One region of the Paenibacillus sp. FA6 genome, then DNA from elsewhere that is predicted to be linked to it. Evidence: a T-box and tRNA genes for the amino acid it is inferred to sense, from the RefSeq annotation. Region 1 holds a T-box; the other holds one or more tRNA genes.
What was found. The T-box of region 1 lies ahead of leuS (leucine--tRNA ligase). A T-box ahead of a tRNA ligase gene usually reads a tRNA of that ligase, here a tRNA-Leu.
Positions count from the first base shown of each region.

Region 2: it has a tRNA-Leu gene. The T-box ahead of leuS (leucine--tRNA ligase) is inferred to sense a tRNA for this amino acid. The anticodon was not compared.

Region 1 covers NZ_CP188820.1:3,046,728-3,066,623, reverse strand. The annotation lists gene ACP8HI_RS14405 (DUF4129 domain-containing transglutaminase family protein) at 1-1,443, shown strand, start outside; gene ACP8HI_RS14400 (YqeG family HAD IIIA-type phosphatase) at 1,546-2,073, shown strand; gene yqeH (ribosome biogenesis GTPase YqeH) at 2,070-3,197, shown strand; gene aroE (shikimate dehydrogenase) at 3,253-4,119, shown strand; gene yhbY (ribosome assembly RNA-binding protein YhbY) at 4,162-4,455, shown strand; gene ACP8HI_RS14380 (nicotinate-nucleotide adenylyltransferase) at 4,468-5,058, shown strand; gene yqeK (bis(5'-nucleosyl)-tetraphosphatase (symmetrical) YqeK) at 5,042-5,620, shown strand; gene rsfS (ribosome silencing factor) at 5,617-5,973, shown strand; gene ACP8HI_RS14365 (CvfB family protein) at 5,970-6,878, shown strand; gene ACP8HI_RS14360 (class I SAM-dependent DNA methyltransferase) at 6,924-7,694, shown strand; gene ACP8HI_RS14355 (3-ketoacyl-ACP reductase) at 7,813-8,532, shown strand; gene ACP8HI_RS14350 (asparagine synthase) at 8,638-8,796, opposite strand; T-box leader at 8,954-9,224, shown strand; gene leuS (leucine--tRNA ligase) at 9,316-11,757, shown strand; gene comER (late competence protein ComER) at 11,750-12,583, opposite strand; gene ACP8HI_RS14335 (ComEA family DNA-binding protein) at 12,765-13,319, shown strand; gene ACP8HI_RS14330 (deoxycytidylate deaminase) at 13,342-13,857, shown strand; gene ACP8HI_RS14325 (DNA internalization-related competence protein ComEC/Rec2) at 14,159-16,717, shown strand; gene ACP8HI_RS14320 (RNA polymerase sigma factor) at 16,868-17,416, shown strand; gene ACP8HI_RS14315 (anti-sigma factor family protein) at 17,413-18,633, shown strand; gene holA (DNA polymerase III subunit delta) at 18,815-19,834, shown strand.
Region 2 covers NZ_CP188820.1:488,728-500,009, forward strand. The annotation lists gene ACP8HI_RS02200 (DMT family transporter) at 144-1,103, shown strand; rRNA gene ACP8HI_RS02205 (16S ribosomal RNA) at 1,491-3,048, shown strand; rRNA gene ACP8HI_RS02210 (23S ribosomal RNA) at 3,446-6,374, shown strand; rRNA gene rrf (5S ribosomal RNA) at 6,537-6,653, shown strand; tRNA gene ACP8HI_RS02220 (tRNA-Asn) at 6,719-6,794, shown strand; tRNA gene ACP8HI_RS02225 (tRNA-Glu) at 6,799-6,873, shown strand; tRNA gene ACP8HI_RS02230 (tRNA-Met) at 6,893-6,969, shown strand; tRNA gene ACP8HI_RS02235 (tRNA-Asp) at 6,982-7,059, shown strand; tRNA gene ACP8HI_RS02240 (tRNA-Lys) at 7,074-7,149, shown strand; tRNA gene ACP8HI_RS02245 (tRNA-Leu) at 7,164-7,248, shown strand; tRNA gene ACP8HI_RS02250 (tRNA-Pro) at 7,297-7,370, shown strand; tRNA gene ACP8HI_RS02255 (tRNA-Gly) at 7,390-7,460, shown strand; gene thiE (thiamine phosphate synthase) at 7,611-8,285, opposite strand; gene thiD (bifunctional hydroxymethylpyrimidine kinase/phosphomethylpyrimidine kinase) at 8,272-9,099, opposite strand; gene thiM (hydroxyethylthiazole kinase) at 9,150-9,944, opposite strand; gene ACP8HI_RS02275 (ABC transporter substrate-binding protein) at 9,969-11,012, opposite strand; gene ACP8HI_RS02280 (ABC transporter permease) at 11,009-11,282, opposite strand, start outside.

The DNA.
Region 1 (19,896 bases):
AGTCGTGAAGATAATGAGTTAGGCGGCGCATTTGAATTCGATTACTCTTTAGTGATGACTGTGCATTCATCAAAGCGGAGTTATTGGCGTGGGGAGACAAGAAGGCTCTATTCTGGTACAGGCTGGGAGAGTGAATCAAGTAAGGCTAATTCATTCGAAAACGTACAGGCCGGTGAGGAACTGAAGCGGGATTCAGAACTCATAGTCGAGACAGAGAAAGTAGAACAGACGATGACGATCAAAACGGACAGCATCTATCCAGTATTGTTTGGTGCATATCGAATTTCTACGGTTGAATCGATAGATGGCGAGAAGGAAATGGATGGGGTTCAATGGAAGGATTCACAAGCAGAAATTCATTGGAATACGCAGGAGAATGAGCTATCATATCCCACAACGTATAGTCTTACCTCAGAGGTACCTATTATTCCGGTTGAACAATTAAGTAAACAATCCTATGATGAACTATACAACAATTCAACAGAACAAAGTTATTTGCAAATTCCTGATGATTTCCCTAAGCGAGTTGGAGAACTTGCGGTTGAGATTACACAATCAGCTGAGACACCATACGAGAAGATAGCATTACTACAAGCTTATCTACAATCGAATTATGAGTATACGAATACACCGGATGTATCACGTAAAATAAGTGGGGATTTTGTTGATAGTTTTCTATTTGAGATTCTTGAAGGCTACTGTGACTATTACTCAACATCAATGGTTATGATGGCAAGATCTCTTGATATTCCAGCTCGATGGGTCAAAGGTTATGCTCCGGGTAGTCAGCCTGAAATAGATGAACTTCGTATGATGCAACAAGGATATATAGATACTGGGACGTACACCGTATCGAATGCAGATGCCCATTCTTGGGCAGAAATTTATTACGGTCCATATGGTTGGATTCCTGTTGAAGCTACACCTGGTTTCAATATGCCTCTACTTACGAGAATGGACGATAGCGATAAGGATATAATAGATCAACAAGAGGAACAGTCTGACGATGACATCGAAGGTTCGATGGATTCAGGTGTGAAGTCAGCATGGATGAAAGGGATAGCGGTGGCTGCAATGACTATTCTCTTCATATGGCTTGGGTACGTAGGCTTTCGATCCCGTCATTCGATGAATTTTCTAGTGTATCGACTTCGACGGGGTAAGGAGCTAACTCCTAATGAGAAAGTGGTCATCGAGACAGAACGTTGGTTAAGGTATTTGCATAAGCGTGGGATGATACGTGAGCAGCATGATACGTTACGCGAATCTGTCGTAAAATGGAAGAAGGATGCCCCTACATTAGAAAGATTATTGATGTCACTTCTGGAACTTTTTGAGAAGGCAAAGTATAGCCCGGAGGCTGTAGCAGCTGGGGAATGGTGTGAAGTTCAGAGGGTTGCAGATCAGCTTAAACAAGCTATAAGGGCAAAAAGTAAAAGATAGCAATACCTTCGTCCAATTTACATGTGTAAATTGGGCGGTTTCTTTTGTAATAGCTCATCATATTATGGTATAGTTTGTCGTATGAAACTGAGGTGACTGGACTTGTTTGAAATGCTGATGCCTAAATTAAGGGTGAATACAGTATTCGATATCGACTTGGAAGATCTATATGCAAAGGGGTACCGGGGGATTATTACGGATTTGGACAATACGCTTGTCGGTGCCAAAGCACCACTTGCCTATCCGGAATTAATCGCTTGGTTTGAACTGGTGAAAAAAACTGGATTTCAATTGATCATTGTTTCCAATAATCATCTGGCGCGAGTATCGGCTTTTGCTACGCCATTGGACATTCAATTTGTGCATGAAGCCCGTAAACCTTCGCTAAAGCCTTTTCAAAAGGGCATGAAGATGATGGGACTTTCGAATACAGAGACAATTATGGTAGGGGACCAAATGCTGACGGATGTGTTCGGAGGTAATCGGCTCGGACTGTTTACAGTATTAGTTCAACCCATCTCGGTTCAGGACGAAGGATGGACAACAAGAATCAATCGTAGAGTGGAGCGCGTTGCGCTTAAGCGACTTCGAAAAAAAGGATTATGGCTTGAGGAGGAACAACAAGAATGAAAGAAACTATTGGCGAGCAAGAAGCCATGAGATGCAGTGGTTGTGGTATTACGTTACAAACAGAACAAGTAGATCTACCGGGTTTTGTACCAACTAAGGCGCTAGAACAAGAACAAATTATTTGTCAGCGCTGTTTCCGTATTAAGAATTACAATGAATCATCTAGCGTTACGGTGGATCAAGATGAATTCTTGAAGCTGTTGAGCCAAATTGGCAATAAGAATGCACTCGTGATTCATATTGTTGATCTGTTCGATTTCCAAGGAAGTATGATCTCTGGATTACAGCGTTTTGTCGGGAATAATCCTGTCATTCTCGCTGTGAACAAGATTGACCTTCTTCCGAAAGTTACGAATTGGAACAGAATCAAGAACTGGGTACAGCAACAAAGTAAAGAGAATGGACTCAAAACGGAAGAAATCGTGCTATGTAGCGCTAAGAAGAATCAAGGATTTGACCGGTTGCTTGAGACCATTGCTACCTACCGTGGAGATCGGGATGTATATGTTGTAGGCGCGACGAACGTAGGTAAATCAACCTTGATTAATCGTCTTATTAGAGATTACAGCGATCTTGAACAAGAACTGACGACTTCCCGTTATCCAGGTACGACATTAGATATGGTTAATATACCGCTCGATGACGGTCAACATATTATTGATACACCTGGTATTGTTTACCCATGGCGCTTCAGTGAACTTGTGAGCCGAGAAGATCTCGGGGCGACGATGCCAGAGAATCCGCTTAAACCAATGGTGTATCAATTGAATGAGGGACAGACACTTTTCTTCGGGGCTTTGGCTCGCTTTGACTTCCTCCAAGGTGAACGTCAATCGTTTACTTGCTTCCTTAGCAATCAGACAGGTATCCACCGTACGAAGTTAGAGCGTGCAGATGAACTGTATGCGGAACATGCGGGAGAAATGCTATCTCCTCCTAACAAGGAGAATTTATCGAAGCTTCCGGAGTGGACGAGGCATGAGTTTAGCATTAAACGAGGTTCTCAAAGTGATATATTTATTTCAGGTCTAGGTTGGATCAAGATAAATAGTGACAAAGGTGCTGTAATAGCCATCCACGCACCGCGTGGTGTGAAAGTACTGACTAGACCTTCATTGATATAATGAATTGGCTATATGTCATAAGTTAATTTGAGCAGAGAGTGGGTGAAATAAGCAGATGTTATGGAGCGAATTATCTTCACAACCTAACAACTCTTTGCGCCTTGCGGTGATCGGAGATCCTATCGCTCACTCGAAATCTCCAGTGATGCATAATGCTGCATTGGCAGCGCTTGGCATAGTGGGTGAATACATCCCTCTTCATGTGAGTCGTCAAGATCTAGGTCAAGCCATCTCACGGATGAAAGAACTAGGCTTTCGTGGGATTAATGTGACCATTCCGCATAAAGTAGACGTGATGGCTTACGTGGATCGACTGGATGAATCAGCTGCAATGATTGGCGCTGTGAATACGATTGTGAACGAGAATGGTTATCTTACGGGTTATAATACGGATGGTATCGGATATGTTCGATCGTTAAAGGATGAGACGCATGTTAGTTTGCGTGGGAAATCAATTATGGTCTTAGGAGCGGGGGGTGCCGCACGTGGGATTGTTCACGCGTTGGCACAGGAAGAACCAAAAACCATCGTAATAGCCAATCGTACGGAGGATAAAGCAGTTCAACTGGCAGAGGAATGGAATTCTATGGGGAATATTTATGGTATTGCTATAGATAAATCAACCTCATTTCTGACAGGTATGGATATTGTGATTAATACAACTTCGATTGGCATGCATCCGCACATGGATCAATCGGCTATCGACCCTGAATGTATTCCAACTGGAATCATCGTCAGCGATTTGATATATAATCCGCTAACGACTGAATTGCTGAAGAGAAGCCATGAGAGAGGGTGCACCATACATGGTGGGCTTGGAATGTTTGTCAATCAGGGAGCGTATGCTCTTGAATACTGGACGGGCATGCCTGCACCGATTGATAAGATGAGACAGGCTGTTCTGCAAAGTCTTCAGAACTGATTGTTAAGTAAATAGTAGAAATAGAAGGAGTTTGAATATTACATGTTAAACGGAAAGCAAAAACGTTATCTACGTTCACTAGCGCATCATTTGGATCCTGTATTCCAGGTAGGTAAGAATGGAACGAATGATCATTTGATTCGGCATATCGTAGAAGCTATTGAGAAGAGAGAACTTATGAAAGTGACAGTTCTGAATACATGCCTTGAGGATCGTGCCGAAATTGGCGCGGAATTAGCTGAGAAGTCTGGCGCTGAATTGGTTCAGGTTATCGGAAAAGTGATCGTGCTTTATAAAGAATCGAAAGATAACAAAGAAATTCAACTGCCTAAATAGGGAGGATTCATCATGAAGATCGGTATCATGGGGGGGACCTTTGATCCACTTCATATCGGACACTTGCTTGCAGCGGAATCTGCAAGAGATTCTTATCAACTAGATGAGGTCTGGTTCATGCCAAGCCATATACCCCCTCATAAGGATAAGGCAGGGACAACGGGTGAACAACGGCTAGTGATGGTTGCTGAGGCAATAAAGGGTCATTCTTCTTTTCGGACTCTGGATATAGAGGTTAGAAGGGGAGGCATTTCCTACACTATTGATACGATAGAGGAGCTCAAGGCGACCTATACAGAGTTCGACTTCTATTTTATCATTGGGGCGGATATGGTTAACTACTTACCTCATTGGGATCGAATTGAGGATTTATCAAAGCTGATAACGTTTATTGGTGTGGGTCGTCCAGGATCTCCCTTAGATCTGAACGCATTGCCCTCCTATTTGCAGTCTAAGGTACTATTAGCTGATATGCCACTTGTAGATATTTCTTCTACTGACATCAGGGAGAAGGCGGAATCTGGGCATTCCATACGTTATATGGTGCCAGAACATGTGTATGATTATATTGTAAGGAGCGGGATTTATGGGATACAACCGTGATGAACTAATCGAAGTAGTATCTTCTCAAATGCCTGCTAAACGGTGGGAGCATACACAGGGTGTTATGGAGACAGCAGTGAAACTAGCTGAACAATATGGGGCAGATCCTGTGAAAGCTGATTTAGCTGCTATCCTACACGATGTAGCTAAATATTGGCCGATAGAGCAACTAAGAGGTATTCTTGTGGAACATCAGTTATCAAACGAATTATTATTATATAATAAGCAACTTTGGCATGCTGAAGTAGGTGCTTTTGTAGCAAGTCATGATTATGGAATACAGGATATGGAAGTGTTAGATGCCATCCGATATCATACATCCGGTCGTATTGGGATGACTTTGTTGGATAAAGTGGTATGCTTGGCTGATTATATCGAACCGGGAAGAGATTTCCCAGGGGTGAATAATATTAGAGAACTAGCCAAGGATAGTTTAGAAGTGGGCCTAATAGCTGGTCTAGATACTACGATTAGCTTACTAGTGTCACGTAGGCAGATTATATTTCCTTTAACCGTATTAGCACGTAATGATTTAATAAAGAAAATGGAGGCGAATTCATGAATCAGAAGTTTATTGAACCTAAGAAATTGTTGGATTTGGTCATATCAGGCGTTCAAGATAAAAAGGCTATGGATATTGTTGCACTAGATTTAAGAGGGATATCATTAGTTGCCGATTATTTTGTGGTTTGTCACGGTAATTCAGATGTACAAGTCCAGTCGATTGCTTCAGAAATTCGAAAATTAGCTATGGACGCGGGTAGTACAATTCGTGGTATCGAAGGAATGGATAGTGCGCGTTGGGTTCTCATGGATTTAGGAGATGTTATTGTTCATATCTTCCATCGGGATGAACGCGAATTCTACAACATCGAGAAACTATGGTCTGATGCTAAGGTCGTGGAGATCGTATGAGTTTAGTTGCGGGGACAGTTGTCTCGCTTGAAGTAGCTCGTGAAGTATCTCCTTACGGTTTCTTTTTACACGCTGATGATTTCGATGTGCTGCTCCATTACACGGAGATTACAAGAGAAATAAAACCCGGAGATATACTTGAAGTGTTTATTTTCTTCGATACGGAAGATCGATTAGCAGCGACGATGAAAAAGCCTCATTTGATATTAGGAGAACTAACTAAACTAGTTGTGGCGGATGTAAATCCACGGTTGGGATGCTTCCTCGAAATGGGGCTGGGTCGTCAATTGTTATTACCTATTCGTGAATTGCCAGAGATTAAAGAATTGCATCCACGGGTGGGTGATTCTGTATTTGTCACGATGGAGCATGATAAACAAGGTCGACTACTTGCCAAGCTTGCTGGAGAGTATGAACTTGATCCTCTGACCTTTGCTGCACCTTCTTCATCGCTTAACCAATGGGCGAGCGCAACGGTGTACAAACCACTTCAAATGGGTACATTCGTCGTTGTAGATGGCGGTGTGGTTGGATTCGGTATGATCGGTCTAATTCATTCTTCGGAGCGCACTCATATGCTTCGCCTTGGCGAAGAAGTGCAAGTACGTGTCAGCCATATCCGTGAGGATGGACGAGTTAATCTTTCGATGACTCCTTTGAAGGAAATTGGAAGAGATTTGGATGCCGAGACATTGTTGACTTTCCTCAAGGAGCGCCCTGGGGGAGGAATGCCTTATTCAGATGCTACACCTCCTGATATCATTAAAGAGAGATTTGGTATTAGTAAATCAGCATTCAAACGGGCTATAGGTAAGTTGTTAAAAGAAGGTCTAATCACGCAAAAGGAAAATTGGACATATCTAGTGAATCCGGAATCGAATACGAATGAGGATGAACCATCATAACTTTGTATTAGGATCATAGAACTCCAAGGAAAGTGTGGTGTCATTATGTCATCCTACCGGAAATTTGCATATGTCTACGATGAGTTAATGGAAGACATGCCATACCCTGACTGGATTCGTTTTGCGCGGACGGCTTGGGAGAAACATGGTATGCCTCATCGTATTGCTGAATTAGGTTGTGGAACGGGCAGTATTACGATACCGTTGGTGAATTCTGGATTTGAAGTCACGGGTATCGATATCTCATCGGATATGTTGTCAGTTGCCCGTGGCAAAATGGAAGGAACTCCACGAGGAAATCGTCTCTTTCGTGAAGGCAGTATACGTTGGGTGCAGCAGGATATGAGAGAGTGGGAGTTACCTGAACCGGTGGATTCTGTCATATCTTTTTGTGACTGCATCAACTATCTTGTTGAGGAATCGGATATTACCTCCTTATTCGCTCGTACTTACGAGGGGTTAAAACCAGGAGGAACATTCTTATTTGATGTGCATCATCCGAATACTATGAAACGCTACGATGAGGAGCAGCCGTTTGTGCTTGATGAACGTACTGTTTCTTATATCTGGACTTGCGATCTAGATGCGGAACGTTGTGAGATTGAACACCATTTACGAATCTTCGTGCGTGCTGAACAAGGCGGAGATCAGTATCGTCGTTTCGAGGAAATTCATGTTCAGCGTGCATATGATCCAGAATGGATGAGAGTTGAACTTGTCAAAGCAGGATTCCGTGATGTTTATATGTATGCAGATTTTGAATGGATCGAAGCAGAAGATGATGCGCAGAGACTTTTCTATGTAGCGGTTAAATAGGACCTATAAGGAACAGCCCTACTTTTAATAAGTGGGGCTGTTTATTTGGTTTCATAAATGGGCTATGTTAGACTGTAATCTCGAGCTTGGCTCGAAGAAATGTTAAGGAGTGAATGATATGGAATTGAAGAATAGGTCAGCTATTATTACAGGTGCAGGAAAAGGGATCGGTTTAGCCATAGCAACTTCGCTTGCTAAGGAAGGTGTCAATCTCGGTCTAATTGCAAGAACAAAGGCAGATTTAGAGGTGCTTCGCGATTCATTAACAGAAGCTTATGGTGTTAAAGTTAGCATTGCAACGGCTGATGTTTCTATAAAGAATGAAGTGGACAAAGCCGTAGAGATATTGAAGGAGCAACTGGGTTCAATTGATATTTTGGTTAATAATGCTGGTTTTGCTGAGTTCGGAACATTATTAGAAATGGATCCTGAAGTATGGGAAAGAATGATTCAGGTTAACTTAATGGGAACCTATTACGTGACGCGGGCTGTGCTTCCAGCAATGGTAGAGCAAAATAGTGGTAACATCATCAATATTGCGTCTACTGCTGGTGAGAAGGGGTTCGCAACGGGATCTGCTTACTGTGCTTCTAAGTTTGCGATGTTGGGGCTTACTGAATCTGTTCTGCAGGAAGTTCGTAAATTTAACATACGTGTTGTTGCCTTGACCCCAAGTACGGTGAATACGGATTTAGCTAAGAATGCCGGCTTGAAAGTAGGCGATGAAGACCATATGATGCAGCCAGAGGATGTGGCTGAATTAGCTATTGCAACATTGAAGCTTCCAGATCGTGTTTTTGTGAAAACAGCGGGTCTATGGACAACGAATCCACAGTAGAAAATGAATAAACAAGCCTTGGATCCTTTGATCCAAGGCTTGTTCTTGCTATTCTCCATTCGAACCCATAAGAGATGGTCTTATGTTTCGCCGTCTTTCCATTCCTCAACGATGTTCAACAAGGTCGATACTTCCCAGGATGATATGTGCTAGACCAAAGCCGAGTACACCATACGCAGCAAGCTTATACTTGCTTCCAAGCATTGCGGCACCTGATGCAGATACGACAGTTCCAAGAACGGCAGGAATCAATCCTTCTCGCATATGAACACTCCCTTAAGTAGTTTTGGAAAGACAAAGGTTAGTATTTGTTTATGTGACTTGATTTATACATGTACTATTGAAATTGAAAGTGTTCATACGAAGCACTTGTTGACTTAATATCCTTGGTTCTGTATAATTTGATTCATCAAAATGCATATTTTAAACGTTGATGAGGAGTACTAATTTCGAAATATCATCCAGAGAGCCGGCGGTTGCTGCAAGCCGGTTGATAAATTGAAGTGAACTTGCCTCGGAGTAATGATATGAATATGGAAGGCATTGTCGATCCGGTGACTAAGATCGTCGACTTTTCTATATCGTAAGTATCATCGTCTCACCCGCGTTAAGGGTTCAAAGTGAGTGGAAAACAAAGAATGTATTCCGCTAACTAGGGTGGTACCACGGGAATCAAACCTCTCGTCCCTAGCGATCAAACGCTAAGGATGTAGAGGTTTTTTTGATGGACAAATGAGTTAGATTTAGATCATGTACGCGATTATGAAAGGGGAATATCAAGCCATGAGTGAACAACAGCAACAAGGTCAAGGCTATCAACCATTAATTATTGAACCGAAATGGCAGCAATATTGGGATGAACATGAGACATTTAAAACGGGGGAAGATCCAACGAAACCGAAGTTTTACGCTTTGGATATGTTTCCTTATCCATCAGGTACGGGGCTTCATGTTGGGCATCCCGAGGGTTATACGGCAACAGATATTGTATCACGCTATAAACGGATGAAAGGTTATAATGTACTCCATCCTATGGGCTGGGACGCTTTCGGTCTACCTGCTGAGCAACATGCTTTAGACACAGGAGAACATCCAAGGGATATCACAGTTAAGAATATTAACAATTTCCGTCGTCAGATTAAATCTCTAGGCTTCTCATATGACTGGGATAGAGAGATTAGTACGACGGATCCGAAGTATTATAAATGGACACAATGGATATTTATCCAGTTATTTAATAAAGGACTAGCTTATGTAGCTGAAGTGCCTGTCAATTGGTGCCCAGCACTAGGTACGGTACTAGCGAATGAAGAAGTTATTGATGGGTTAAGTGAACGTGGAGGTCATCCTGTCGTTCGTAAACCGATGAGACAATGGATGCTCAAGATTACCGAGTATGCGGATCGCTTATTGGAAGATCTAGAGGAATTAGATTGGTCTGAAAGCATTAAAGATATGCAACGTAACTGGATCGGTAAATCTAAAGGGGCAGAAGTGAGATTTGATATTCAAGGTCACGATGCAAGCTTGGCGGTATTTACAACACGACCAGATACATTGTTCGGCGCAAGTTATTGTGTTCTAGCTCCTGAGCATGAATTGGTCGCCCTTATTACATTACCAGAGCAATTGGCTGCGGTTGAGACCTATAAAACTCAGGCTTCACACAAAAGTGATCTAGAACGGACGGATTTGGCTAAAGATAAATCAGGGGTTTTTACAGGGGCATATGCGGTTAATCCGGTGAATGGTGCAACGATGCCAATCTGGATCGCAGATTATGTTCTTGCAGGATATGGAACGGGAGCTATTATGGCAGTACCAGGGCATGATACGAGAGACTGGGAATTTGCTAAACAGTTCGGACTAGAAATTATAGAAGTGGTCAAAGGCGGGAATATCGAAGAAGAGGCATATAGCGGAGACGGAGAACATGTGAACTCTGAATTGCTTAATGGCTTACAGAATGAAGAGGCCATTGCGAAAATGATTGAATGGCTAGAAAAGAACGGCAAAGGCGAAGGTAAAATCACATATCGTCTGCGTGATTGGTTATTTAGCCGCCAAAGATATTGGGGAGAGCCTATTCCGATCCTTCATCTAGAAGACGGAACAATGAAGACCGTTCCGATCGATCAATTACCGCTAGTTCTACCAGATGTAGAACAAATTAAGCCGTCGGGAACGGGAGAATCACCACTAGCTAATGTGCTTGATTGGGTAGAGACAATTGATCCTGAGACAGGGATGAAGGCTAGACGTGAGACGAATACAATGCCTCAATGGGCAGGGAGTTGCTGGTATTATCTGCGCTTCATTGATCCTCACAACGATGAAGAGCTTTGCTCTAAGGAAAAGCAACAACAATGGCTTCCAGTAGATCTGTATATCGGTGGAGCAGAACATGCTGTGCTTCACTTGTTATACGCACGATTCTGGCATAAGGTCCTGTATGATCTTGGTATAGTTGATACGAAAGAACCATTCCATAAGCTCGTGAACCAAGGAATGATTCTAGGTACCAATAATGAGAAAATGAGTAAATCACGTGGGAACGTAGTTAATCCGGATGAAATAGTTGAAAGTCATGGTGCAGATACACTTCGAATATACGAAATGTTTATGGGGCCATTAGAAGCTACGAAGCCATGGAATATGAATGGCGTAGAAGGAAGCCACCGTTTCCTTGCTCGGGTATGGCGACTAATTATTAATGAAGAGGGCAACCTTCAAAGTAAAATTGTGGATGGCGAAGGCAGCGATGAATTTAAACGAGTATGGCATAAAAGCATCAAGAAGGTTACCGAAGATTTGGATAACCTACGTTTTAATACAGCGATTAGTCAATTGATGATCTTCGTTAATGAAGCTTACAAAACGGAACAATTGTCTCGTCAAGCTGTTGAGCAGTTTGTACAGCTTCTGTCCCCAATGGCACCGCACATCTCCGAAGAATTGTGGCAGCGCCTTGGGCATGTTGATAGTATCTCGCTTGTTGAATGGCCAACATTTGACGAAGCTTGGACGGTAGATTCTGAGGTTGAGATTGTTATACAAGTGAATGGAAAAATTGTACAGCGTGCGCTTGTTGCAAAGGATATGGACCAAGAGACGCTGCAAAAACATAGTCTGTCACTACCTAGTGTAGAGCAAGCTATAGCAGGAAAAACCATTCGTAAAGTGATTGCTGTTCCAGGGAAATTAGTTAATATTGTGGTCAGTTAATTTCAGGTCGACCGAACAATTTATCTAACTCCTTTACATCTTCATCATATTTATGATGGGTTGTAGTAATTAGCTGGTGAAATACACCATCTAGGTTGTGATTTAATTGCAGCAAAGCTTGTGCGGTAATTCCGCCAGGGACGGCTATCAGTTCTTGTAGCTGGAGTGGCGTTAACCCACCTTGGGTTAATAGCTTACCTGTTCCTAGTATCATCTCACTAGCAAGACAGGTGACTTCCTCACGGGAACTGCCTGTCATCTCTATGGCAGCATCGATCCATTTAGATAAGAAGAAGCTCATAAAAGCAGGGCCACAACTAGAAAAGTCTGAGTTAATGCGTGCCTGTGATTCTTTTATTTCCAACGGTTTGCTGAAGGAAGAGAGTAGATCATGCAGAAATTGCTTATCATTCTCTTCGATTCGGCTTCCATACATAACTAATGAAGCACCACTACCAACCTTATGAGTTACGCTTGGAATGACTTTGGCGATCTTACAACATAGACTATTCTCCAAATGTGCCAATTGCACGGGGCTAGTAATTGATATGATTAGTTGGTTAGGTCGAACGTCATCTTTAATTTCTTGAATTAATGAAGGGAATTGAAGAGGCTTAACACAAATGAATAGAACATCACTGCATCTTACAGTCTGAACATTGTTGCGACATACATTTAGACCTTCATGGCGCTCAGAGAGTGCAAGGGACTTCTTTATCGTACGGTTACTTATGAATAGTTGTTGAGGTTGTAGTGCTCCGAAATGAATGAAAGCATCTAATAAAGTGCTTCCCATACTGCCGGTTCCAATCATTCCTACCTTCATCAGAACATTTCCTCCTTTTATAGTTATCTGAATGACATAATCCTACTTCATAACATATGCGCTAGTACCTTTGCCTCATGACGAAATAACAGATCAGATCAAGTAATTTTATTTATCTTAAGATGATCCTGTCGAAATGTTGTGTTGTTATTCAAATCTAATGTGATAGGGGTGCAAAGTGATGAGACGTATACATAAGGGGATCTATGCTGTAGTTGCCCTATTAAGTAGCGGATATATTATATTATCTGGTGTGGGGGCTGGAGACGGAATTGAGGATTGGGAGCCGTTGAACTTGCAAATAGCGCAAGCATTAGGAGAGGATGAAGCGACCGAAACGTTGAAGCTGAAGACGCAGACAGGTTCAACCAATAAAGTCTCAACGGTTAGCTCGAACAAACAATCGATTGAAATAAAGAATGAGGGCATCGTTAACTCATCAACTAATGAGCCAATAGTCGGTATGGATAAGCAGGAGATCGTAGAAGTTGGTACTAATGAGCCAAGTCCACCTACAACGGTATCGTCTGAAGTTTCAAATAACAATAAAATAAACGTGAATACAGCTGGGTTGTCACAATTAAAGCAACTTCCAGGTATAGGAGAAAAAAAGGCTCAGGCGATATTGGATTATCGCAATGAAAAAGGTCCCTTTCAGAAAATATCTGATCTCGTTAATGTGAAAGGGATTGGGGCGAAAATGATGGAGAAAATAACTCCGAATGTAGAACTATAGATTTAAAGAGGAGGGAAATAGGGTGACAGATACACGTAAAGACTGGGACACGTACTTCATGGATATCGCTTATATGGTATCTACTCGTTCTCGTTGTGCTCGTCGACATGTAGGTGCTGTACTTGTTCAAGGGAAGAAACTACTAGGGACAGCATATAACGGAGCACCGATGGGTATGCCTGATTGTTCCGAGGCAGGTTGTATGATTGCAGAGGATGTATCCCTAGTCCATGTGGATGGGGAAGAGAAGATGATTAGAAAGCAACGTTGTATTCGGACCATCCATGCTGAACAGAACTTATTGCTCTTTACTGATCGTGTGGATCGAGAGGGAAGTACGGTTTATGTGACAGATGAACCATGTTGGACCTGCGCCAATATGTTGGCGAACAGTGGGGTCGTTGAAATTGTATTTCATCGTTCCTATCTCAAAGATACAGACAAGGTAACTTCTATGATGCATAGCAAGGGCATCGTTTTTCGCCAGTTACAATCCTTTGAACCCCCTGGAGAGACGATGACAAGTGTAACGAACTAAATATATGAGTTCATAATATTGGAGGAAGAATCTCCTTTGCGACGATAGCCGCAAAGGAGATTCTTTTTTATTTTTTAAAATATAAGAAAGTATAAGTTTCACTCGAATCAATTTCATAATCGCCGATGCAGCTAAATCGGGTTGCGTAATTATGAAATTGATTCTTGATACTCTATTACTTATATTTCGGCAGAGACGGATACCTTAAAGCGATACGAAGTATCGCTGACATCGGAAGCGTAAACTCCTTGAGAAAGGACGACATAGCCGTTTCTGCTTGTGGAGAAGGGATGTGATATGGATGCAGGGTAGACCCTTATTGTTATTTACTCTATGCTGGGTTGTTGGAAGTAGCACTGCCAGTCTTTATTCAGGACATAGATTAGGTTGGTTATGGGCAGGGATGACGGTATTACTTCTAGCCTCTAAAGTGCTTCTAAAAGTGAGGTGGGGAGTCGTTGTAATGGTATGGACGGCATTCACCCTATCAGGTGGATACTGGGAATGGCATGATCATTCTAACGTAACTTCATTACCATCTGCTGTGAACCAGGATATAACCGGACTTTCTCAGATGATGGTCGATGCAGAGGGGCTGATTGCAACGACAGTGGAAGTAGATGGGGACCGAGCAGATATGAACGTAAATTTATCTGAAATAAATTCATCAGTAGTATCGGAGACAGTGTTGATACAAGTGAAACTTCTAACGAAGGAGGAGCAGCAAGAGGCTGGGAAATGGCAGCGTGGGGATACCATTAAACTGAAAGGTTCTCTTGAAGTTCCTGCCGCTGCTCGTAATTATGATGGTTTCGACTATCGAAATTATTTACGTACGAAAGAAATACACTGGATCATGAAGGTAAAAGGATTACAAAACACAGAAGTTACGACACCGACATCATGGAGCATGATGTCGCTATTCCGTGTGAATGATGCGTTAAGAGAGAAGATGGCATCTAAGATTGATGAATTGTTCCACGAGCCTCATGCTGGATATATGAAAGGTCTGATCATCGGTATGCAAGATGATGTAGACCCAGAGACGTATGGTCAATTCTCTCAACTAGGTTTAACACATATATTGGCTGTATCAGGTACTCATGTGGCTGTATATGTAGCATGCTTAATGATCCTGTTATCGTTGTTCAGACTTTCTCGTGAAACGGTACTAACGATCGTTATTCTGCTAGTGCCCTGCTATGTTCTTCTAACAGGGTTCAGTCCCTCTGTTGTTCGTTCCGGTATTATGAGCATGATTACTCTTTATGCGGCAAGACGGGGATTATTGAAAGATGGACTTCATATTATTAGTGCTGCTGCTCTCATGATGTTGATATGGAATCCCTATTTATTATTAAATGTTAGTTTTCAACTTTCTTTTATCGTTACGTTAGGTCTAATCGTATATGTACCACTAACGATGTCACTGCTGGCAAGGCTACCGCGTAAATTTGCAGGTGCATTAGGAGTGACAGTCATCGCTCAGCTCACTTCTTTTCCACTGACTATATATTATTTTAACCAATTCTCATTACTATCTGTTGTTGCTAATCTACTGTTGGTTCCACTCATCTCTTTATTAGTTATGCCACTGGGTATGATTTCTTTAGCGATAGGCTCGATATGGGTACCAGGGGGAAGATGTGTCGCCTGGGTTGCAGAATGGCTCGATAACATAACCTTTACGGTAGTAGGATGGATGAATACGTATCCAGCGTTTATAACGATATGGTCATCACCCTCTATATTATGGATTTGTTGTTATTATATTTTATTGTATGTGCTACTTAGGTTAGGGAAGTTATGGGTGGAACACGCTCAACCACCTCCAATGTCTATTGATGATACAGTTCCTCTTGAAGATGTGCTTCATTCGCAGCAACGAAAGATAGAATCCCGATCGAACAAGCTTAGTTGGAAGCAGTTCATTGTTGCGCCACTATTGCTCTTATTTATAGTCTTATTGTATAAGGGGTACCAACCAGAGCCATTGAATGGGGCGGGTATAGTATCATTTCTGGATGTTGGTCAAGGGGATAGTATTCTTATTACAACACCTAAAGGGAAAAATATTCTTGTGGATGGTGGAGGGACGGTAAGTTTCAGGAAGCAGGAGGACTCTTGGAAGAACCGTAAAGTACCTTTTGAAGTAGGAGAAAAAGTGGTTGTGCCTTTGTTGAAAAAACGAGGTATTCATCATCTTGATGCTGTAGTGCTTAGCCATGGGGATCAGGATCATATAGGTGGGTTACAGGCTGTTTTGGATCATATTCCAGTGAAAGCTTTATTATTTAATGGTACACTTACACATACGGTTACAATGGAAAAGTTACTATCAACGGCTCTTGTAAAGGATATCCCAATTTATGCTGTTCATAATACGATGGTGATGCAACCTGATGAGTATACGGAGATGATATTCCTATCACCTGAAATGACACAAGATGAGCAAATGGAATTGCCTATAGTAAAGGACCAGAACCATTCATCTCTAGTATTTATACTCGATATGAATGGTGTACGCGTGTTATTAACAGGGGATATGGACATAGCAAATGAGATGAATATACTGAGAAATGAAGCAAATGTGGCAACTGTATTAGAGGGAGCCGATATTATTAAAATTGCCCATCACGGTAGTAAAACATCCACTTCTGAAGAGTGGCTTGCTCGCTGGAAAGCAACAGCTGCAGTTATATCTGCGGGATTCAATAACTCTTATGGTCATCCCAAACCTGAAGTGGTTGATCGGATCACTGAACAAGGAATGGGTATCTTTCGTACGGATCAGCAGGGAGAGATTCAAATGAGACTCTATCATCATGACAAAGTATGGGTCAGAAATAAATTAAAGTAGGTTGAAATTGGATTTTTATGTTTATTAGGGTTGTGCTCCGGACCGTACTCTTGTAAGATTCGCATAGAAGTCTTTTTATTATTAAAAAAAATGCAACAATTTGCTGGTCTTACACGTCAGTAAGATTACAGGGAGAGGGGGATATCCTTTGTGGTAGAGCTTGGACTCATTAGAGCCGCTCAATCGGGCGATCGCGACGCTCTAATTACCCTATTACGTGATATTGAACAACATGTGTATCGCACAGCCTATTATATCTTAAATAATGAACAAGATGCTTTGGATGCCGCTCAGGAGGCGTTGATCCGCATTTATACTCGAATTGATTCCTATGAAGAAAAGGCGAAATTTAAAACATGGGTACAACGGATTGTGACCAATATATGTATCGATAAGTTTAGGCGTACTAAGCCAACGGTATCCATAGATGAGCATGAATTTAATTTTGAAGATAAACAGGATGTCGAGCATATCGTTCTGTCCTCTTATGTGGCGGAAGACATTCGAGAGGCTATTAATCAACTTCCAGAACATCATAGAAATGTTATTGTACTGAGGTACTTACAGGAACTTTCATATAACGAAATTTCAGAATGTTTGGATCTTCCATTAAACACGGTGAAATCATACTTATTTAGGGCAAGACAACAACTACAGAGCATACTACAAGAGTATCAGAAAGGAGGTGTGTCAGGATGAGATGTACAGGGGTGGTAGAATCGATGCACCGATATTTGGATAACGACCTTAATGAAGATGAGGTGGCGGAAATGTTGGGACATATTGCTGGTTGTCAACAATGTGCAGAAGCCTTTCGTACGCTGAAGGCTCTAACCCATGAATTGGAGAGACTTCCGCTCGTCGTACCCAAATATAGTTTGGTGGATGCTATTATGCCTCAACTTGATGCATTGGATCGTGCACGCCTTGAGGAGGAAGATTCCGAAGAACTTCAACCCGCAGAGATGATTCCAGTAGCATATATCAATAAGCGGAAGAAACGATTCCCTACAACGGGGGTTACAAGAACTTTGATCGGGGTAGCGGCTGCCGTAGGTATATTAGGTGTAGCTATCTATAGTTATTCTCCACAACAGTTATCAGATGCACAGATTGAATATAAAGAACCCGTATCTACAAGTATGGAGTCAAACGTGGGTGCGGAAGATGAGGCTATGTCTATGAAGACTGGCGGGGCGGATAATAGTGCAACGAACGATTCAAGTACTGTAGAAGATAAGAATTTGTCTCCTGCTGAGGGTCTGAAGGATGAACTAGGCTCTCCATCGCTGGATTCTACCGAATTAGAACAAGAAACAATGGACTTATCACCTGTGAATTCAGATACAGGGAAACCAAGTGCGCCGTTAAAAAGTGATAAAGAAGTGGTACCTTCTGATTCACCTAAGTCGAATCAACAAGATCCGAGCTCAAATCCATCTTCGAATGCAGCGGATGAACCATCTATTGCAAGGATGGTTCAACCGGAGTCGCTGGATTCTTTGAAGAATGCTGTGGAAGATGAAATACCAGTGGATAAGCAAGCGAGTGAGCCTTTACAAGCATCAGTTGTAGATCCTGTTCCGAATAAGAAACGTATTATGGATGATATTACAGGATTCAGTTTCAGTAGCCATGTAGCTGCATCTCCTGAGACTGCTTCGGCTTCTAGCTCGTTAGATTCACCTGATGGGACAATGTCTGCCGTTCTCGAGAATCAGAAGTTGGTTATATATCGGTTACCTGCTGGAAATGTAAGTGATAAAAGCGTTATTCAAAGTATTGATCTAGTGGGACCTTGGGTAATGGGTGAGTGGTCATTAGACAGTACCGTGTTTACGTACAAAATAGAGCTCGACGGAAAAACGTCAGTCTACACTTATTCTAAGGTAGCCGAAGTTGTTAATACTCCATAATATGGATTTGGAATAGATGTGCCGGAGCGAAGGAGCCCTGAGTGAAGACTCGAGGTTCCTTTCTTATGGTTGGAAAGCCTTTTTTTTGATAGAATAAATAGAAGTGCGTGTTTAAAAGATGACTTATTGAACAACCTCTTAAAGGGATTATGTATAGAGGGGAAAGAGGGAGGGATTTACCATGGACATTAAGACAGCAACCAAAGCGATCAAACATGGAGATGCAGCTCCTGTATACTTACTTTATGGATCGGAGAAATATCAAATAAAAAAGTTCGGTTCCTTATTGGTAGATCAATTAATTCAAAAGGAAGACCGCGATTTCGCAATTGTGAACTATGATTTGGCAGAAACTCCAATACAGGTTGTTATTGAAGAAGCAGAGACATTACCTTTTATGGTGCCGCGTAAGCTAATATTTGTTCGAGACGCCTCTATTTTTACTGCTGGTAAAGAGGGCGGGAAAATAGAACATCGAATCGAAGCGCTATTGGAATATTTGAAGAATCCTGCTGAATATAGCATCCTTATATTTCTGGTGTATCATGATAAATTAGATGAACGGAAGAAGGTAGTCAAGGCGCTGAAGGCTGCAAGTGTTGTCCTCCCATTTGCTTCACTAGGGGGCAATGAACTACTGGAATGGATAGCTAAGGAGACGAAACAGAGAGGATGTTTATTAGCAGCGGGGGCGGCTGAAATCCTTGTTAGAAACGCGGGTACACAGCTTCAGAAGTTGTCATCCGAACTGGACAAACTCTGCATATATTCAGGCGAAGGTGGGACGATAGAGTGTGATACGGTGGAGCAGTTAGTTGCCCTTAGCACAGAGCAGAATGTCTTTTCCCTTGTTGAGAATATTGCTAATTTGAGGTTAGAACAAGCATTGAGTATCTTTTATGAACTATTGAAGCAACGGGAAGAGCCGATTAAGATTGCGTCACTAATCACAAGGCAGTTTCGAATGGTTCTACAGGTGAAGGAATTGACGGGGCAAAGTTATTCGCAAGCGCAAATTGCTTCGCAACTTGGGCTTCATCCTTATGCGGTTAAAATTGCAGGTGAACAAGCGAGAAAGTTCAAATTTGAAGATTTGAAACGAATATTAAGCAGACTTGCGGATCTAGATTACCACATGAAGACGGGACGAATAGATAAGGTGCTCGGTCTAGAACTATTCTTACTTCGAGTAGGTGACTAGGTACTACATAGCAATGATAAAAAGTCCTGATCAGCTACCCGCTGTTCAGGACTTTTGCATCT
Region 2 (11,282 bases), 2.6 Mb from region 1:
TGCCGTCTTTGAAAAAGGACGGCATAGCCGTTTCTACTTGTGCGCACAAGCTTATTTGATCAGCCCCCGTAAATGTCGATAACTATCGAATGCGGGGGTTTTCTTTTGTAAGACCCCATATTCAGAGTAAGGGGACAGAGAGAGTGGACAATGTAGTGGAGAGTGTGAAGCCTGTTGCATCTGTAAGAGAAAAGCCTTCAAAGAGTGGGTTTTGGCTAGTAGTATTGGGAGCAGCTCTATGGGGAGTGGATCCTCTATTTCGAATTATTTTATTAGATTCACTTACTTCAACCCAGATTGTATTGCTTGAACATATGATTATTGTTGTGTTTGTTGCTCCGGTGCTATGGAAGAATCGCTACGAACTCCGTGGATTACGGATGAGACATGTTGTGGCGCTTCTGTTTATATCTTGGGGCGGTTCAGCCATTGCGACGATACTGTTTACTATGGGATTGGCTAATGGGAACATTAATGCTGTACTGTTGCTTCAAAAGCTTCAACCGTTGTTTGCCATTATCTTGGCGAGAATACTATTGAAAGAACGACTTCCAAAGAATTTCTCCAAACTGTTTCTTTTAGCGATAATCGGTACTTATTTGCTCACATTTGGATTTGCAGTACCAGTAGGTCATTGGAATGATTTTGTTAAAGTAGGTAGCTTGTTTTCGCTAGGCGCTGCTGCTCTATGGGGCGGATCGACTGTGATGGGGCGTTTAATGGTTGGCCAGATGAAGTATGAGACTGTCACTTCCTTAAGGTTCATACTGGCATTGCCTTTGCTACTCTTTATTACTTGGGGTGAAGGAGGAGTGTGGAGTTTACCAATCGGATCGACTGCTATGGTATGGGTATCTTTGAATCTGGTGGGTCAAGCTCTATTACCTGGTCTGCTCAGTCTCCTGGTTTACTATAAGGGGTTAACGACTACGAAAGCGTCGGTTGCGACATTGGCAGAGTTAAGTTTCCCGATGGTAGGCGTGCTGATTAATTGGATTGCATTCCGAGAGGTGATCACGCAACCACAACTGATTGGTTTTATTCTGATCTGGGTAGCTCTGTTTGCAATCTCTAGACAAGATGGTGAGACGACGCTTGTTTAACGACTAAACCATATCTCTTTGCAACCATAGAAACTGTGGGGCAGAGAGATTGTTTTGTTTATATTGAATCTTTAAATTGTAAAAAAATATGACTTGCGCTGATAGAGGATGGCATGTTATATTATAAATCCGGTCAGCGAGAAAATAAAAAATGTCTAACAAAGACATTAAAAAAAGACTTGCATTATTAAACCGGATGCGATATGATATAAAAGTTGTCACCGAGACACACTGGTGATTAACGAAAGAGAAATTGATCTTTGAAAACTGAACAACGAGTGAGTGGTTTTCACGAAAGTGAGAACAAACAAATGAGAAATCATTTGGATTGAGAATGAATAATTCTCGTCAGTATGTTTCATAATGAGCATAATCGCTCTTTTCATTAACTTGGAGAGTTTGATCCTGGCTCAGGACGAACGCTGGCGGCGTGCCTAATACATGCAAGTCGAGCGGAGATTTCAGAAGTGCTTGCACTTCTGAGATTTCAGCGGCGGACGGGTGAGTAACACGTAGGTAACCTGCCTGTAAGACTGGGATAACTATCGGAAACGGTAGCTAATACCGGATAACTTATTTCTTCACATGAAGAGATACTGAAAGGCGGAGTAATCTGCCACTTATAGATGGACCTGCGGCGCATTAGCTAGTTGGTGAGGTAATGGCTCACCAAGGCGACGATGCGTAGCCGACCTGAGAGGGTGAACGGCCACACTGGGACTGAGACACGGCCCAGACTCCTACGGGAGGCAGCAGTAGGGAATCTTCCGCAATGGACGAAAGTCTGACGGAGCAACGCCGCGTGAGTGATGAAGGTTTTCGGATCGTAAAGCTCTGTTGCCAGGGAAGAACACTTGGGAGAGTAACTGCTCTCAAGGTGACGGTACCTGAGAAGAAAGCCCCGGCTAACTACGTGCCAGCAGCCGCGGTAATACGTAGGGGGCAAGCGTTGTCCGGAATTATTGGGCGTAAAGCGCGCGCAGGCGGTCATTTAAGTTTGGTGTTTAATTCCAGGGCTCAACCCTGGGTCGCACTGAAAACTGGGTGACTTGAGTACAGAAGAGGAGAGTGGAATTCCACGTGTAGCGGTGAAATGCGTAGATATGTGGAGGAACACCAGTGGCGAAGGCGACTCTCTGGGCTGTAACTGACGCTGAGGCGCGAAAGCGTGGGTAGCAAACAGGATTAGATACCCTGGTAGTCCACGCCGTAAACGATGAGTGCTAGGTGTTAGGGGTTTCGATACCCTTGGTGCCGAAGTTAACACATTAAGCACTCCGCCTGGGGAGTACGGTCGCAAGACTGAAACTCAAAGGAATTGACGGGGACCCGCACAAGCAGTGGAGTATGTGGTTTAATTCGAAGCAACGCGAAGAACCTTACCAGGTCTTGACATCCCTCTGAATCCACTAGAGATAGTGGCGGCCTTCGGGACAGAGGAGACAGGTGGTGCATGGTTGTCGTCAGCTCGTGTCGTGAGATGTTGGGTTAAGTCCCGCAACGAGCGCAACCCTTATATTTAGTTGCCAGCACATTATGGTGGGCACTCTAGATAGACTGCCGGTGACAAACCGGAGGAAGGTGGGGATGACGTCAAATCATCATGCCCCTTATGACCTGGGCTACACACGTACTACAATGGCCGGTACAACGGGCTGCGAAATCGCGAGATGGAGCCAATCCCAACAAAGCCGGTCTCAGTTCGGATTGCAGGCTGCAACCCGCCTGCATGAAGTCGGAATTGCTAGTAATCGCGGATCAGCATGCCGCGGTGAATACGTTCCCGGGTCTTGTACACACCGCCCGTCACACCACGAGAGTTTACAACACCCGAAGTCGGTGGGGTAACCCGCAAGGGAGCCAGCCGCCGAAGGTGGGGTAGATGATTGGGGTGAAGTCGTAACAAGGTAGCCGTATCGGAAGGTGCGGCTGGATCACCTCCTTTCTATGGAGAATCGTTTCCTGAGACGGAAACATTCGAACACGGTGACTATGGTCACCGTAAGACTTTACAATGTAAAGTCGCACACTCACTCGTTGTCAGTTTTGAAAGAGCAATCTTTCAAACATGTTATTTCTCTTGTAGAAATGACTTTGATCCTTGAAAACTAGATAACGAACGAATTTGTAAGTTAGAATGAACATTCTTTTATATGTACGTTTTGTTAACTTGTTAACGAAACAAAGTGTAAAAGTAGCTAGCGAGTATTCAGTTTACTGAATACGGACTAAAATGTACGTGCGAGTGTATTGAGGCTGGGGATCCTTTGGGAGCTTGTTTCAACCGTTTACGGGGGAAATAAGCGGACAACAGAGCACCAGAGTCAAAACAGGAGCATCGTGGTTAAGCTACTAAGAGCACACGGAGGATGCCTAGGCACTAGGAGTCGATGAAGGACGTGGCGAACAACGAAACTGCCTCGGGGAGCTGTAAGCAAGCTTTGATCCGGGGGTGTCCGAATGGGGAAACCCGGCTGTGTTAATACGCAGTCACTCTTACCTGAATACATAGGGTAGGTAGAGACAGACCAGGGGAACTGAAACATCTAAGTACCCTGAGGAAGAGAAAACAATAGTGATTCCGTCAGTAGCGGCGAGCGAACGCGGATTAGCCCAAACCAAGGAGCTTGCTCTTTGGGGTTGTGGACGTCTCACACGGAGTTACAAAGGAATATATTAAGCGAAGAGGTCTGGAAAGGCCCGGCATAGAAGGTAAAAGCCCTGTAGCTGAAAGTATATTCTCTCCGAGACGTATCCCGAGTAGTGCGGGGCACGTGAAACCCCGTATGAATCCAGCAGGACCATCTGCTAAGGCTAAATACTCCCTAGTGACCGATAGTGAAACAGTACCGTGAGGGAAAGGTGAAAAGCACCCCGGAAGGGGAGTGAAATAGAACCTGAAACCGTGTGCTTACAAAAAGTCAGAGCCCGTTCTATGGGTGATGGCGTGCCTTTTGTAGAATGAACCGGCGAGTTACGTTCCCGTGCAAGGTTAAGCTGAGAAGGCGGAGCCGCAGCGAAAGCGAGTCTGAATAGGGCGAAATTTAGTACGTGGACGTAGACCCGAAACCGAGTGATCTACCCCTGTCCAGGGTGAAGGTGCGGTAACACGCACTGGAGGCCCGAACCCACGCATGTTGAAAAATGCGGGGATGAGGTGGGGGTAGCGGAGAAATTCCAATCGAACTCGGAGATAGCTGGTTCTCCCCGAAATAGCTTTAGGGCTAGCCTCGGAATGAAGAGTCGTGGAGGTAGAGCACTGATTGGGTGCGGGGCCCGCAAGGGTTACCAAGCTCAGTCAAACTCCGAATGCCATGTACTTATATCCGGGAGTCAGACAGTGAGTGCTAAGATCCATTGTCGAAAGGGAAACAGCCCAGACCATCAGCTAAGGTCCCCAAGTGTGTGTTGAGTGGGAAAGGATGTGGAGTTGCACAGACAACCAGGATGTTGGCTTAGAAGCAGCCATCATTGAAAGAGTGCGTAATAGCTCACTGGTCGAGTGACTCTGCGCCGAAAATGTAACGGGGCTAAACACACCACCGAAGCTATGGCTTGATACTATGTATCAGGGGTAGGGGAGCGTTGTATAGAGGTTGAAGGTGTACCGTGAGGAGCGCTGGACACTATACAAGTGAGAATGCCGGTATAAGTAACGAAAAGATCAGTGAGAATCTGATCCGCCGAAAGCCCAAGGTTTCCTGAGGAAGGCTCGTCCTCTCAGGGTAAGTCGGGACCTAACGCGAGGCCGAAAGGCGTAGTGGATGGACAACAGGTTGAAATTCCTGTACCACCGTAATCCGTTATGAGTAATGGGGTGACGCAGTAGGGTAGTGACGCGGACTGATGGAATAGTCCGTCTAAGCAGTGAGGCTTGTGTGTAGGCAAATCCGCACACTATAAGGCTAGGCTGTGATGGGGAGCGAAAATTATAGTAGCGAAGGTCATGATCTCACACTGCCAAGAAAAGCCTCTAACCAGGAGAAGGTGCCCGTACCGCAAACCGACACAGGTAGGCGAGAAGAGTATTCTAAGGCGCGCGGAAGAACTCTCGTTAAGGAACTCGGCAAAATGACCCCGTAACTTCGGGAGAAGGGGTGCCCCGGTAGTGTGAATAGCACGAGGGGGCCGCAGTGAAAAGGCCCAAGCGACTGTTTAGCAAAAACACAGGTCTGTGCGAAGCCGTAAGGCGAAGTATACGGGCTGACGCCTGCCCGGTGCTGGAAGGTTAAGGGGAGTGGTTAGGGGTAACCCGAAGCTATGAACCGAAGCCCCAGTAAACGGCGGCCGTAACTATAACGGTCCTAAGGTAGCGAAATTCCTTGTCAGGTAAATTCTGACCCGCACGAATGGCGTAACGATTTGGGCGCTGTCTCAACGAGAGATCCGGTGAAATTTTAATACCTGTGAAGATGCAGGTTACCCGCGACAAGACGGAAAGACCCCATGGAGCTTTACTGCAGCTTGATATTGGATTTGGGTACGATCTGTACAGGATAGGTGGGAGCCTGAGAAATAGGAGCGCAAGCTTCTATGGAGGCATCGTTGGGATACCACCCTGATCGTATCTAGGTTCTAACCTAGGACCGTAAACCGGTTCGGGGACAGTGTCTGGTGGGCAGTTTGACTGGGGCGGTCGCCTCCTAAAGAGTAACGGAGGCGCCCCAAGGTTCCCTCAGAATGGTTGGAAATCATTCGAAGAGTGCAAAGGCAGAAGGGAGCTTGACTGCGAGACCTACAAGTCGAGCAGGGACGAAAGTCGGGCTTAGTGATCCGGTGGTACCGCATGGAAGGGCCATCGCTCAACGGATAAAAGCTACCCTGGGGATAACAGGCTTATCTCCCCCAAGAGTCCACATCGACGGGGAGGTTTGGCACCTCGATGTCGGCTCATCGCATCCTGGGGCTGAAGTAGGTCCCAAGGGTTGGGCTGTTCGCCCATTAAAGCGGTACGCGAGCTGGGTTCAGAACGTCGTGAGACAGTTCGGTCCCTATCTGTCGTGGGCGCAGGAAATTTGAGAGGAGCTGTCCTTAGTACGAGAGGACCGGGATGGACGCACCTCTGGTGTACCAGTTGTTCCGCCAGGAGCATAGCTGGGTAGCTACGTGCGGACGGGATAAGCGCTGAAAGCATCTAAGCGTGAAGCCCCCCTCAAGATGAGATTTCCCAATTAGTAAGACCCCTTGAAGACTACGAGGTAGATAGGTTGGAGGTGGAAGCGCAGCAATGTGCGGAGCTGACCAATACTAATCGGTCGAGGGCTTATCCTAACAAATGTTTAACGGTTGAAGTGTATACTTCATACTTTCTAACACAAATTCGTTCGTATCTAGTTTTCAGGTGATCAAACATCTGGATAAGCTGCAGGTCCTTTATGAGGACTGATATTTTCTCGCAGCGATTTCGAGAAGCGTAAGCTTCGAAAAATCATGTTTGGTGGCGATAGCGGAGGGGTTCCACACGTACCCATCCCGAACACGACCGTTAAGCCCTCCAGCGCCGATGGTACTTGGACCGCAGGGTCCTGGGAGAGTAGGACGTCGCCAAGCAGAAGTTTTGTAAGACATGATTACATACATAAGTGATGTAAGGAATGTATTATGAAATGTTATATTCCCTGATAGCTCAGTTGGTAGAGCACTCGACTGTTAATCGAGTTGTCACAGGTTCGAGTCCTGTTCGGGGAGCCATAACGGCCCGTTGGTCAAGTGGTTAAGACACCTCCCTTTCACGGAGGTATCAGGGGTTCGAGTCCCCTACGGGTCACCATTTTAATATTTTTTAATGACGCGGGGTGGAGCAGCCCGGTAGCTCGTCGGGCTCATAACCCGAAGGCCGCAGGTTCAAATCCTGCCCCCGCAACCAATTATATTATGAGGAACCGTGGTGTAGTTGGCCTAACATGCCTGCCTGTCACGCAGGAGATCGCGGGTTCGAATCCCGTCGGTTCCGCCATTTTTATTATTCATGGGACATTAGCTCAGTTGGTAGAGCACCTGACTCTTAATCAGGGTGTCGAAGGTTCAAGCCCTTCATGTCCCACCATATATTTAAACTGTGCGCGTGTGGCGGAATTGGCAGACGCACTAGACTTAGGATCTAGCGTTTCACGACGTGTGGGTTCAAGTCCCTCCACGCGCACCATATTTTTGACTTAGCTGTGAATAAATAAATTGCAGCCCTTCAAAATAACGGGACGTAGCTCAGCTTGGTAGAGCACCTGGTTTGGGTCCAGGGGGTCGCATGTTCAAATCGTGTCGTCCCGATCGTTATTTATTTTTTTATGCGGGTGTAGTTCAATGGTAGAACTCCAGCCTTCCAAGCTGATAGCGTGGGTTCGATTCCCATCACCCGCTTAATGATTGTTAAGCAATTGAATAGTAAAAAACACAAAAGAGTTGCGAATTTTCGCAGCTCTTTTGTGTTTTTATAAATAGTTACTCATTTTCAGTTTCGTGATATGCCCATTAAACATTGAGCCCTAAATCATATTTGTATCCAGCAGATTAAAATGATTTAAGCTTATTCATTTCTATCTCTCGAATGAAACGAGTAGCTGCATCTCGAACTGAATCAGCGCCAGCGATGGCTGATATAACAGATACTCCATCTGCACCCGCATGAATGACCGATGCTGCATTGTCGATTTTGATTCCACCTATACCTACTAGAGGAATTTGAATTCCCTTTGCGCGTAGTTCTTCTATAAGGGAAGTTCCCTGAACTTCCTTTGCATCATCTTTGGATTGTGTCGGGAAGATAGGACCTATACCCAAATAGTTGGCTCCATCAAGTAGTGCCTGTTGAGCTTCTTCTAACGTATGGGCAGATACACCGATTATCGCATTAGGACCTAGCCTAGCGCGCATGGAGCTTGCAGGTTCATCATCCTGCCCGATATGGACTCCGTCCGCACCAATAGCAATGGCTAGAGAGATATCGTCGTTGATGATGAAAGGGATATTGTGTTCCCAACATAGCTTCTGAAGCTTTTTTGCCAACTCAAGTTTGGCTTGACCCATGAGGGCACCAGGGCCCTTTTCACGAAATTGAAATAAGGTAATACCTCCTGTAATGGCCTCTGATAATACTTCCACGGGGCTCTTTAGACAGTTGATACTCCCCATGATGAAGTAGAGCTTAAGGGATGGACGAATCGTATCCGAATTAATAGCTAACATGATTCTCGCCTCGCTGTCTTTTCTGATATGCAAAATGATTCGTAGGTCCATGCCCCGCGCCGATGCCTAATTGATCTTCGATAGCCGCTTGGATGAATGATTTGGCTATTTGGATAGCTTCAAGCACGGATGTACCTTTGGCTAATTCTGCTGTAATGGCGGCTGAGTAGGTGCAACCTGTGCCATGAGTGTGTCTCGTCTCAATTCTGTTATTCTCCATATATATGTAGTCATGCCCATCATAAAGGAGATCTATAACTTGCTCTGTAGACGCATCATGTCCACCTTTCATCACGACATAACGACTACCCATCTGATGGATGATTCTAGCAGCTTCTTCCCGATCACTCAAGGTACGAATAGACATTTCGGTAAGTATTTCTGCTTCGGGGAGGTTGGGTGTAGTTATGAGTGCTAAGGGTAGTAAATATCGAATGACGGATTGAACGGCTTCTTGTTGCAAAAGAGGAGATCCTCCCTTAGCGACCATAACAGGATCTATGACCAGGTTACTCCAATGATATTGCTGTACCTTAGCGGCCACGATACGAATAATCTCTCCGCTAAATAACATCCCTGTCTTCACTGCGTCCGGTTCTAAATCACTTCCGATCGAGTCTAATTGCATCGTAAGGGCTTCGGCACTCATAGGGAAGACCCCCTGAACACCCAACGTATTCTGTGCTGTCACTGCTGTGATGGCAGACATTCCGTACACACTCAGTTCTTGAAATGTTTTCATATCTGCCTGTATCCCAGCACCACCACCGCTGTCCGATCCGGCTATAGTCAAAGCTTTATATATGCTCTTCATGGGTAACCTCCCGGTAATCCGATTTGTAGTTCTTTCTATACTTGAGACATCTATTGAAGCCTTTGGATCCTTGATCTTTGTTGAAAAGATTCCGGAGACACCAACGCCAATTGATTCAGGAATTCAATTTGGAAGCTTCCAGGACCTAGAGCTTCTGTCTTAGCAGCAGCTATTTCTGCGGCTACGCCAAAGAATGCAACGGCTTCAGTAACAGCTTCAATCGAATGCTGTTCACTAACAGCTAGAAAGGCAGCAATCACGGAGCCGAGCAAACATCCGGAACCGGTGACTTTTGTCATGATAGGGTGACCATTACTAGCAAGGAATGTGGTATGTCCGTCTGTGATAACATCATCCGCTCCCGTAACCACAACAATACAACCTAGCTTATGAGCTGCCTTTTGTGCGAGTTGAACTACGTTTCCTTCACCAGTTCCGGCCTCCACACCCTTAATGGACCAGTTCTCACCAATCACATGGGCTACTTCTGCAACGTTTCCACGAAGCACGGTTAGCTTAATCTCTTGAGAGACCCTCTGGGCAATAGTTGTACGATAGGAGGTGGCTCCAGCACCAACAGGATCAAATACGACTGGAACATTATTCTCATTAGCTGATTTACCTGCCATGAGAATGGAGTCTACAATATGAGTATTGAGAGTACCCATATTTAGTAGGACAGCATTAGCGATTTTCGCTACATCGGCAACTTCTTCATGAGCATCTGCCATAAAGGGTGAAGCGCCTAGGGCGAGAAGTCCATTGGCTGTAAAGTTGGTAACTACCGTGTTGGTGATGTTGTGTACAAGTGGATTATGCTGACGTACCTTTTGTAGAAATGTCATGATTAACTTCCTCCTTAAGATGAATTAGAAATTGATGAAGGCATCTTCCGCTTTTATAGTGTCAGGTAGTAAATTGTTAGAAATGAGCCATTGATTGACGCTCTCCCATGATTCAGGTGATTGATATCCGAAAGCCTGTTCTTTCGCATCCATCAGTGGTAATAGAATCTCTAGGCTCTTCGTTTCTATTTCTTTATCTAGCGGTGAAGTCTGATCTTCATGTTCAAAAAGTATGGATAGTGCTTCCTCAGGATGCTGTTGTACGTACTGTTGTCCTTGGGCAATGGCTGTGACAAACTTCGCGAGTAACTCTTGCTTGTCTTTCAATCCCTGCTCACTAGCGACAAGGACAAGCTCATAATAATCCGGAACACCATAATCCGTAGGATTCAAAGCGACTACAGCGTGACCTTGCTTAGCAAGTATTAGTTGTTCATGATTGATGAATCCACCCATAATGGCATCAACACTGGAAGTAGCAATGGCCGGAATGAGATCATAGCCTACATCAACCAAATGAACGTCTTCAGGATCGCCCCCATCATTTCGAATCATGGTATGTACCATAGCTTCATATAAAGGAATTGAAGAGTATCCAACGGTTAAACCAGCCAGGTCTTTGGGAGATTGAACCGTTCCATTAGTAGGTACCATAAGATGATTCAATGGATGTCTCACGATAGCAGCAATAGATTTAACGGGAATATTCTCACCGCGAGCCATAAGTAATTGTGGTTGATAACTTAGGGCTAGATCGACCTTTCCAGCAGCTACTAATTTCAAAGCATCATTGGTATCGGCAGGCATTTGGATATCTAGTTCAATCCCTTGTTCCGCGAAGTATCCATTTTCTTGTGCTGTATACAGGAAAGAATGAACGGCATTCGGATACCAATCGAGCATAATGCTCAGCTTTTGAGGCTTATTCTCTACGATTGCCGTTGGCATGTCAGTTGCTTGATTCGAGTTAGACGTATTGCCACAAGCGGTCAAGGAAAAGAGTGCCAGTGCCAGTAGAACGGGGATAACTTTTTTCATACCCATATTTATATTCTTATTTATAGTCATTTCGATAAACCTCTCCTCTTTAGAAACTTGTTCTCTAATATTACGATCATCATAAATAAGGAAATCCCAAGTAAAGAAAGTAACAAGATGGATGCAAACATCTCATCCGTATGCATATTGCTCGACATTCTTCGACTATAGTAGCCTAGCCCCTTTGTACCTCCTAGCCATTCGCCAATCGTAGCTCCAACGACACAATATACGATGGAGAGTTTCAGTCCCGAGAAGAAGGAAGGTAAGGCCATAGGCATCTCAATGGTGCAGAATAGT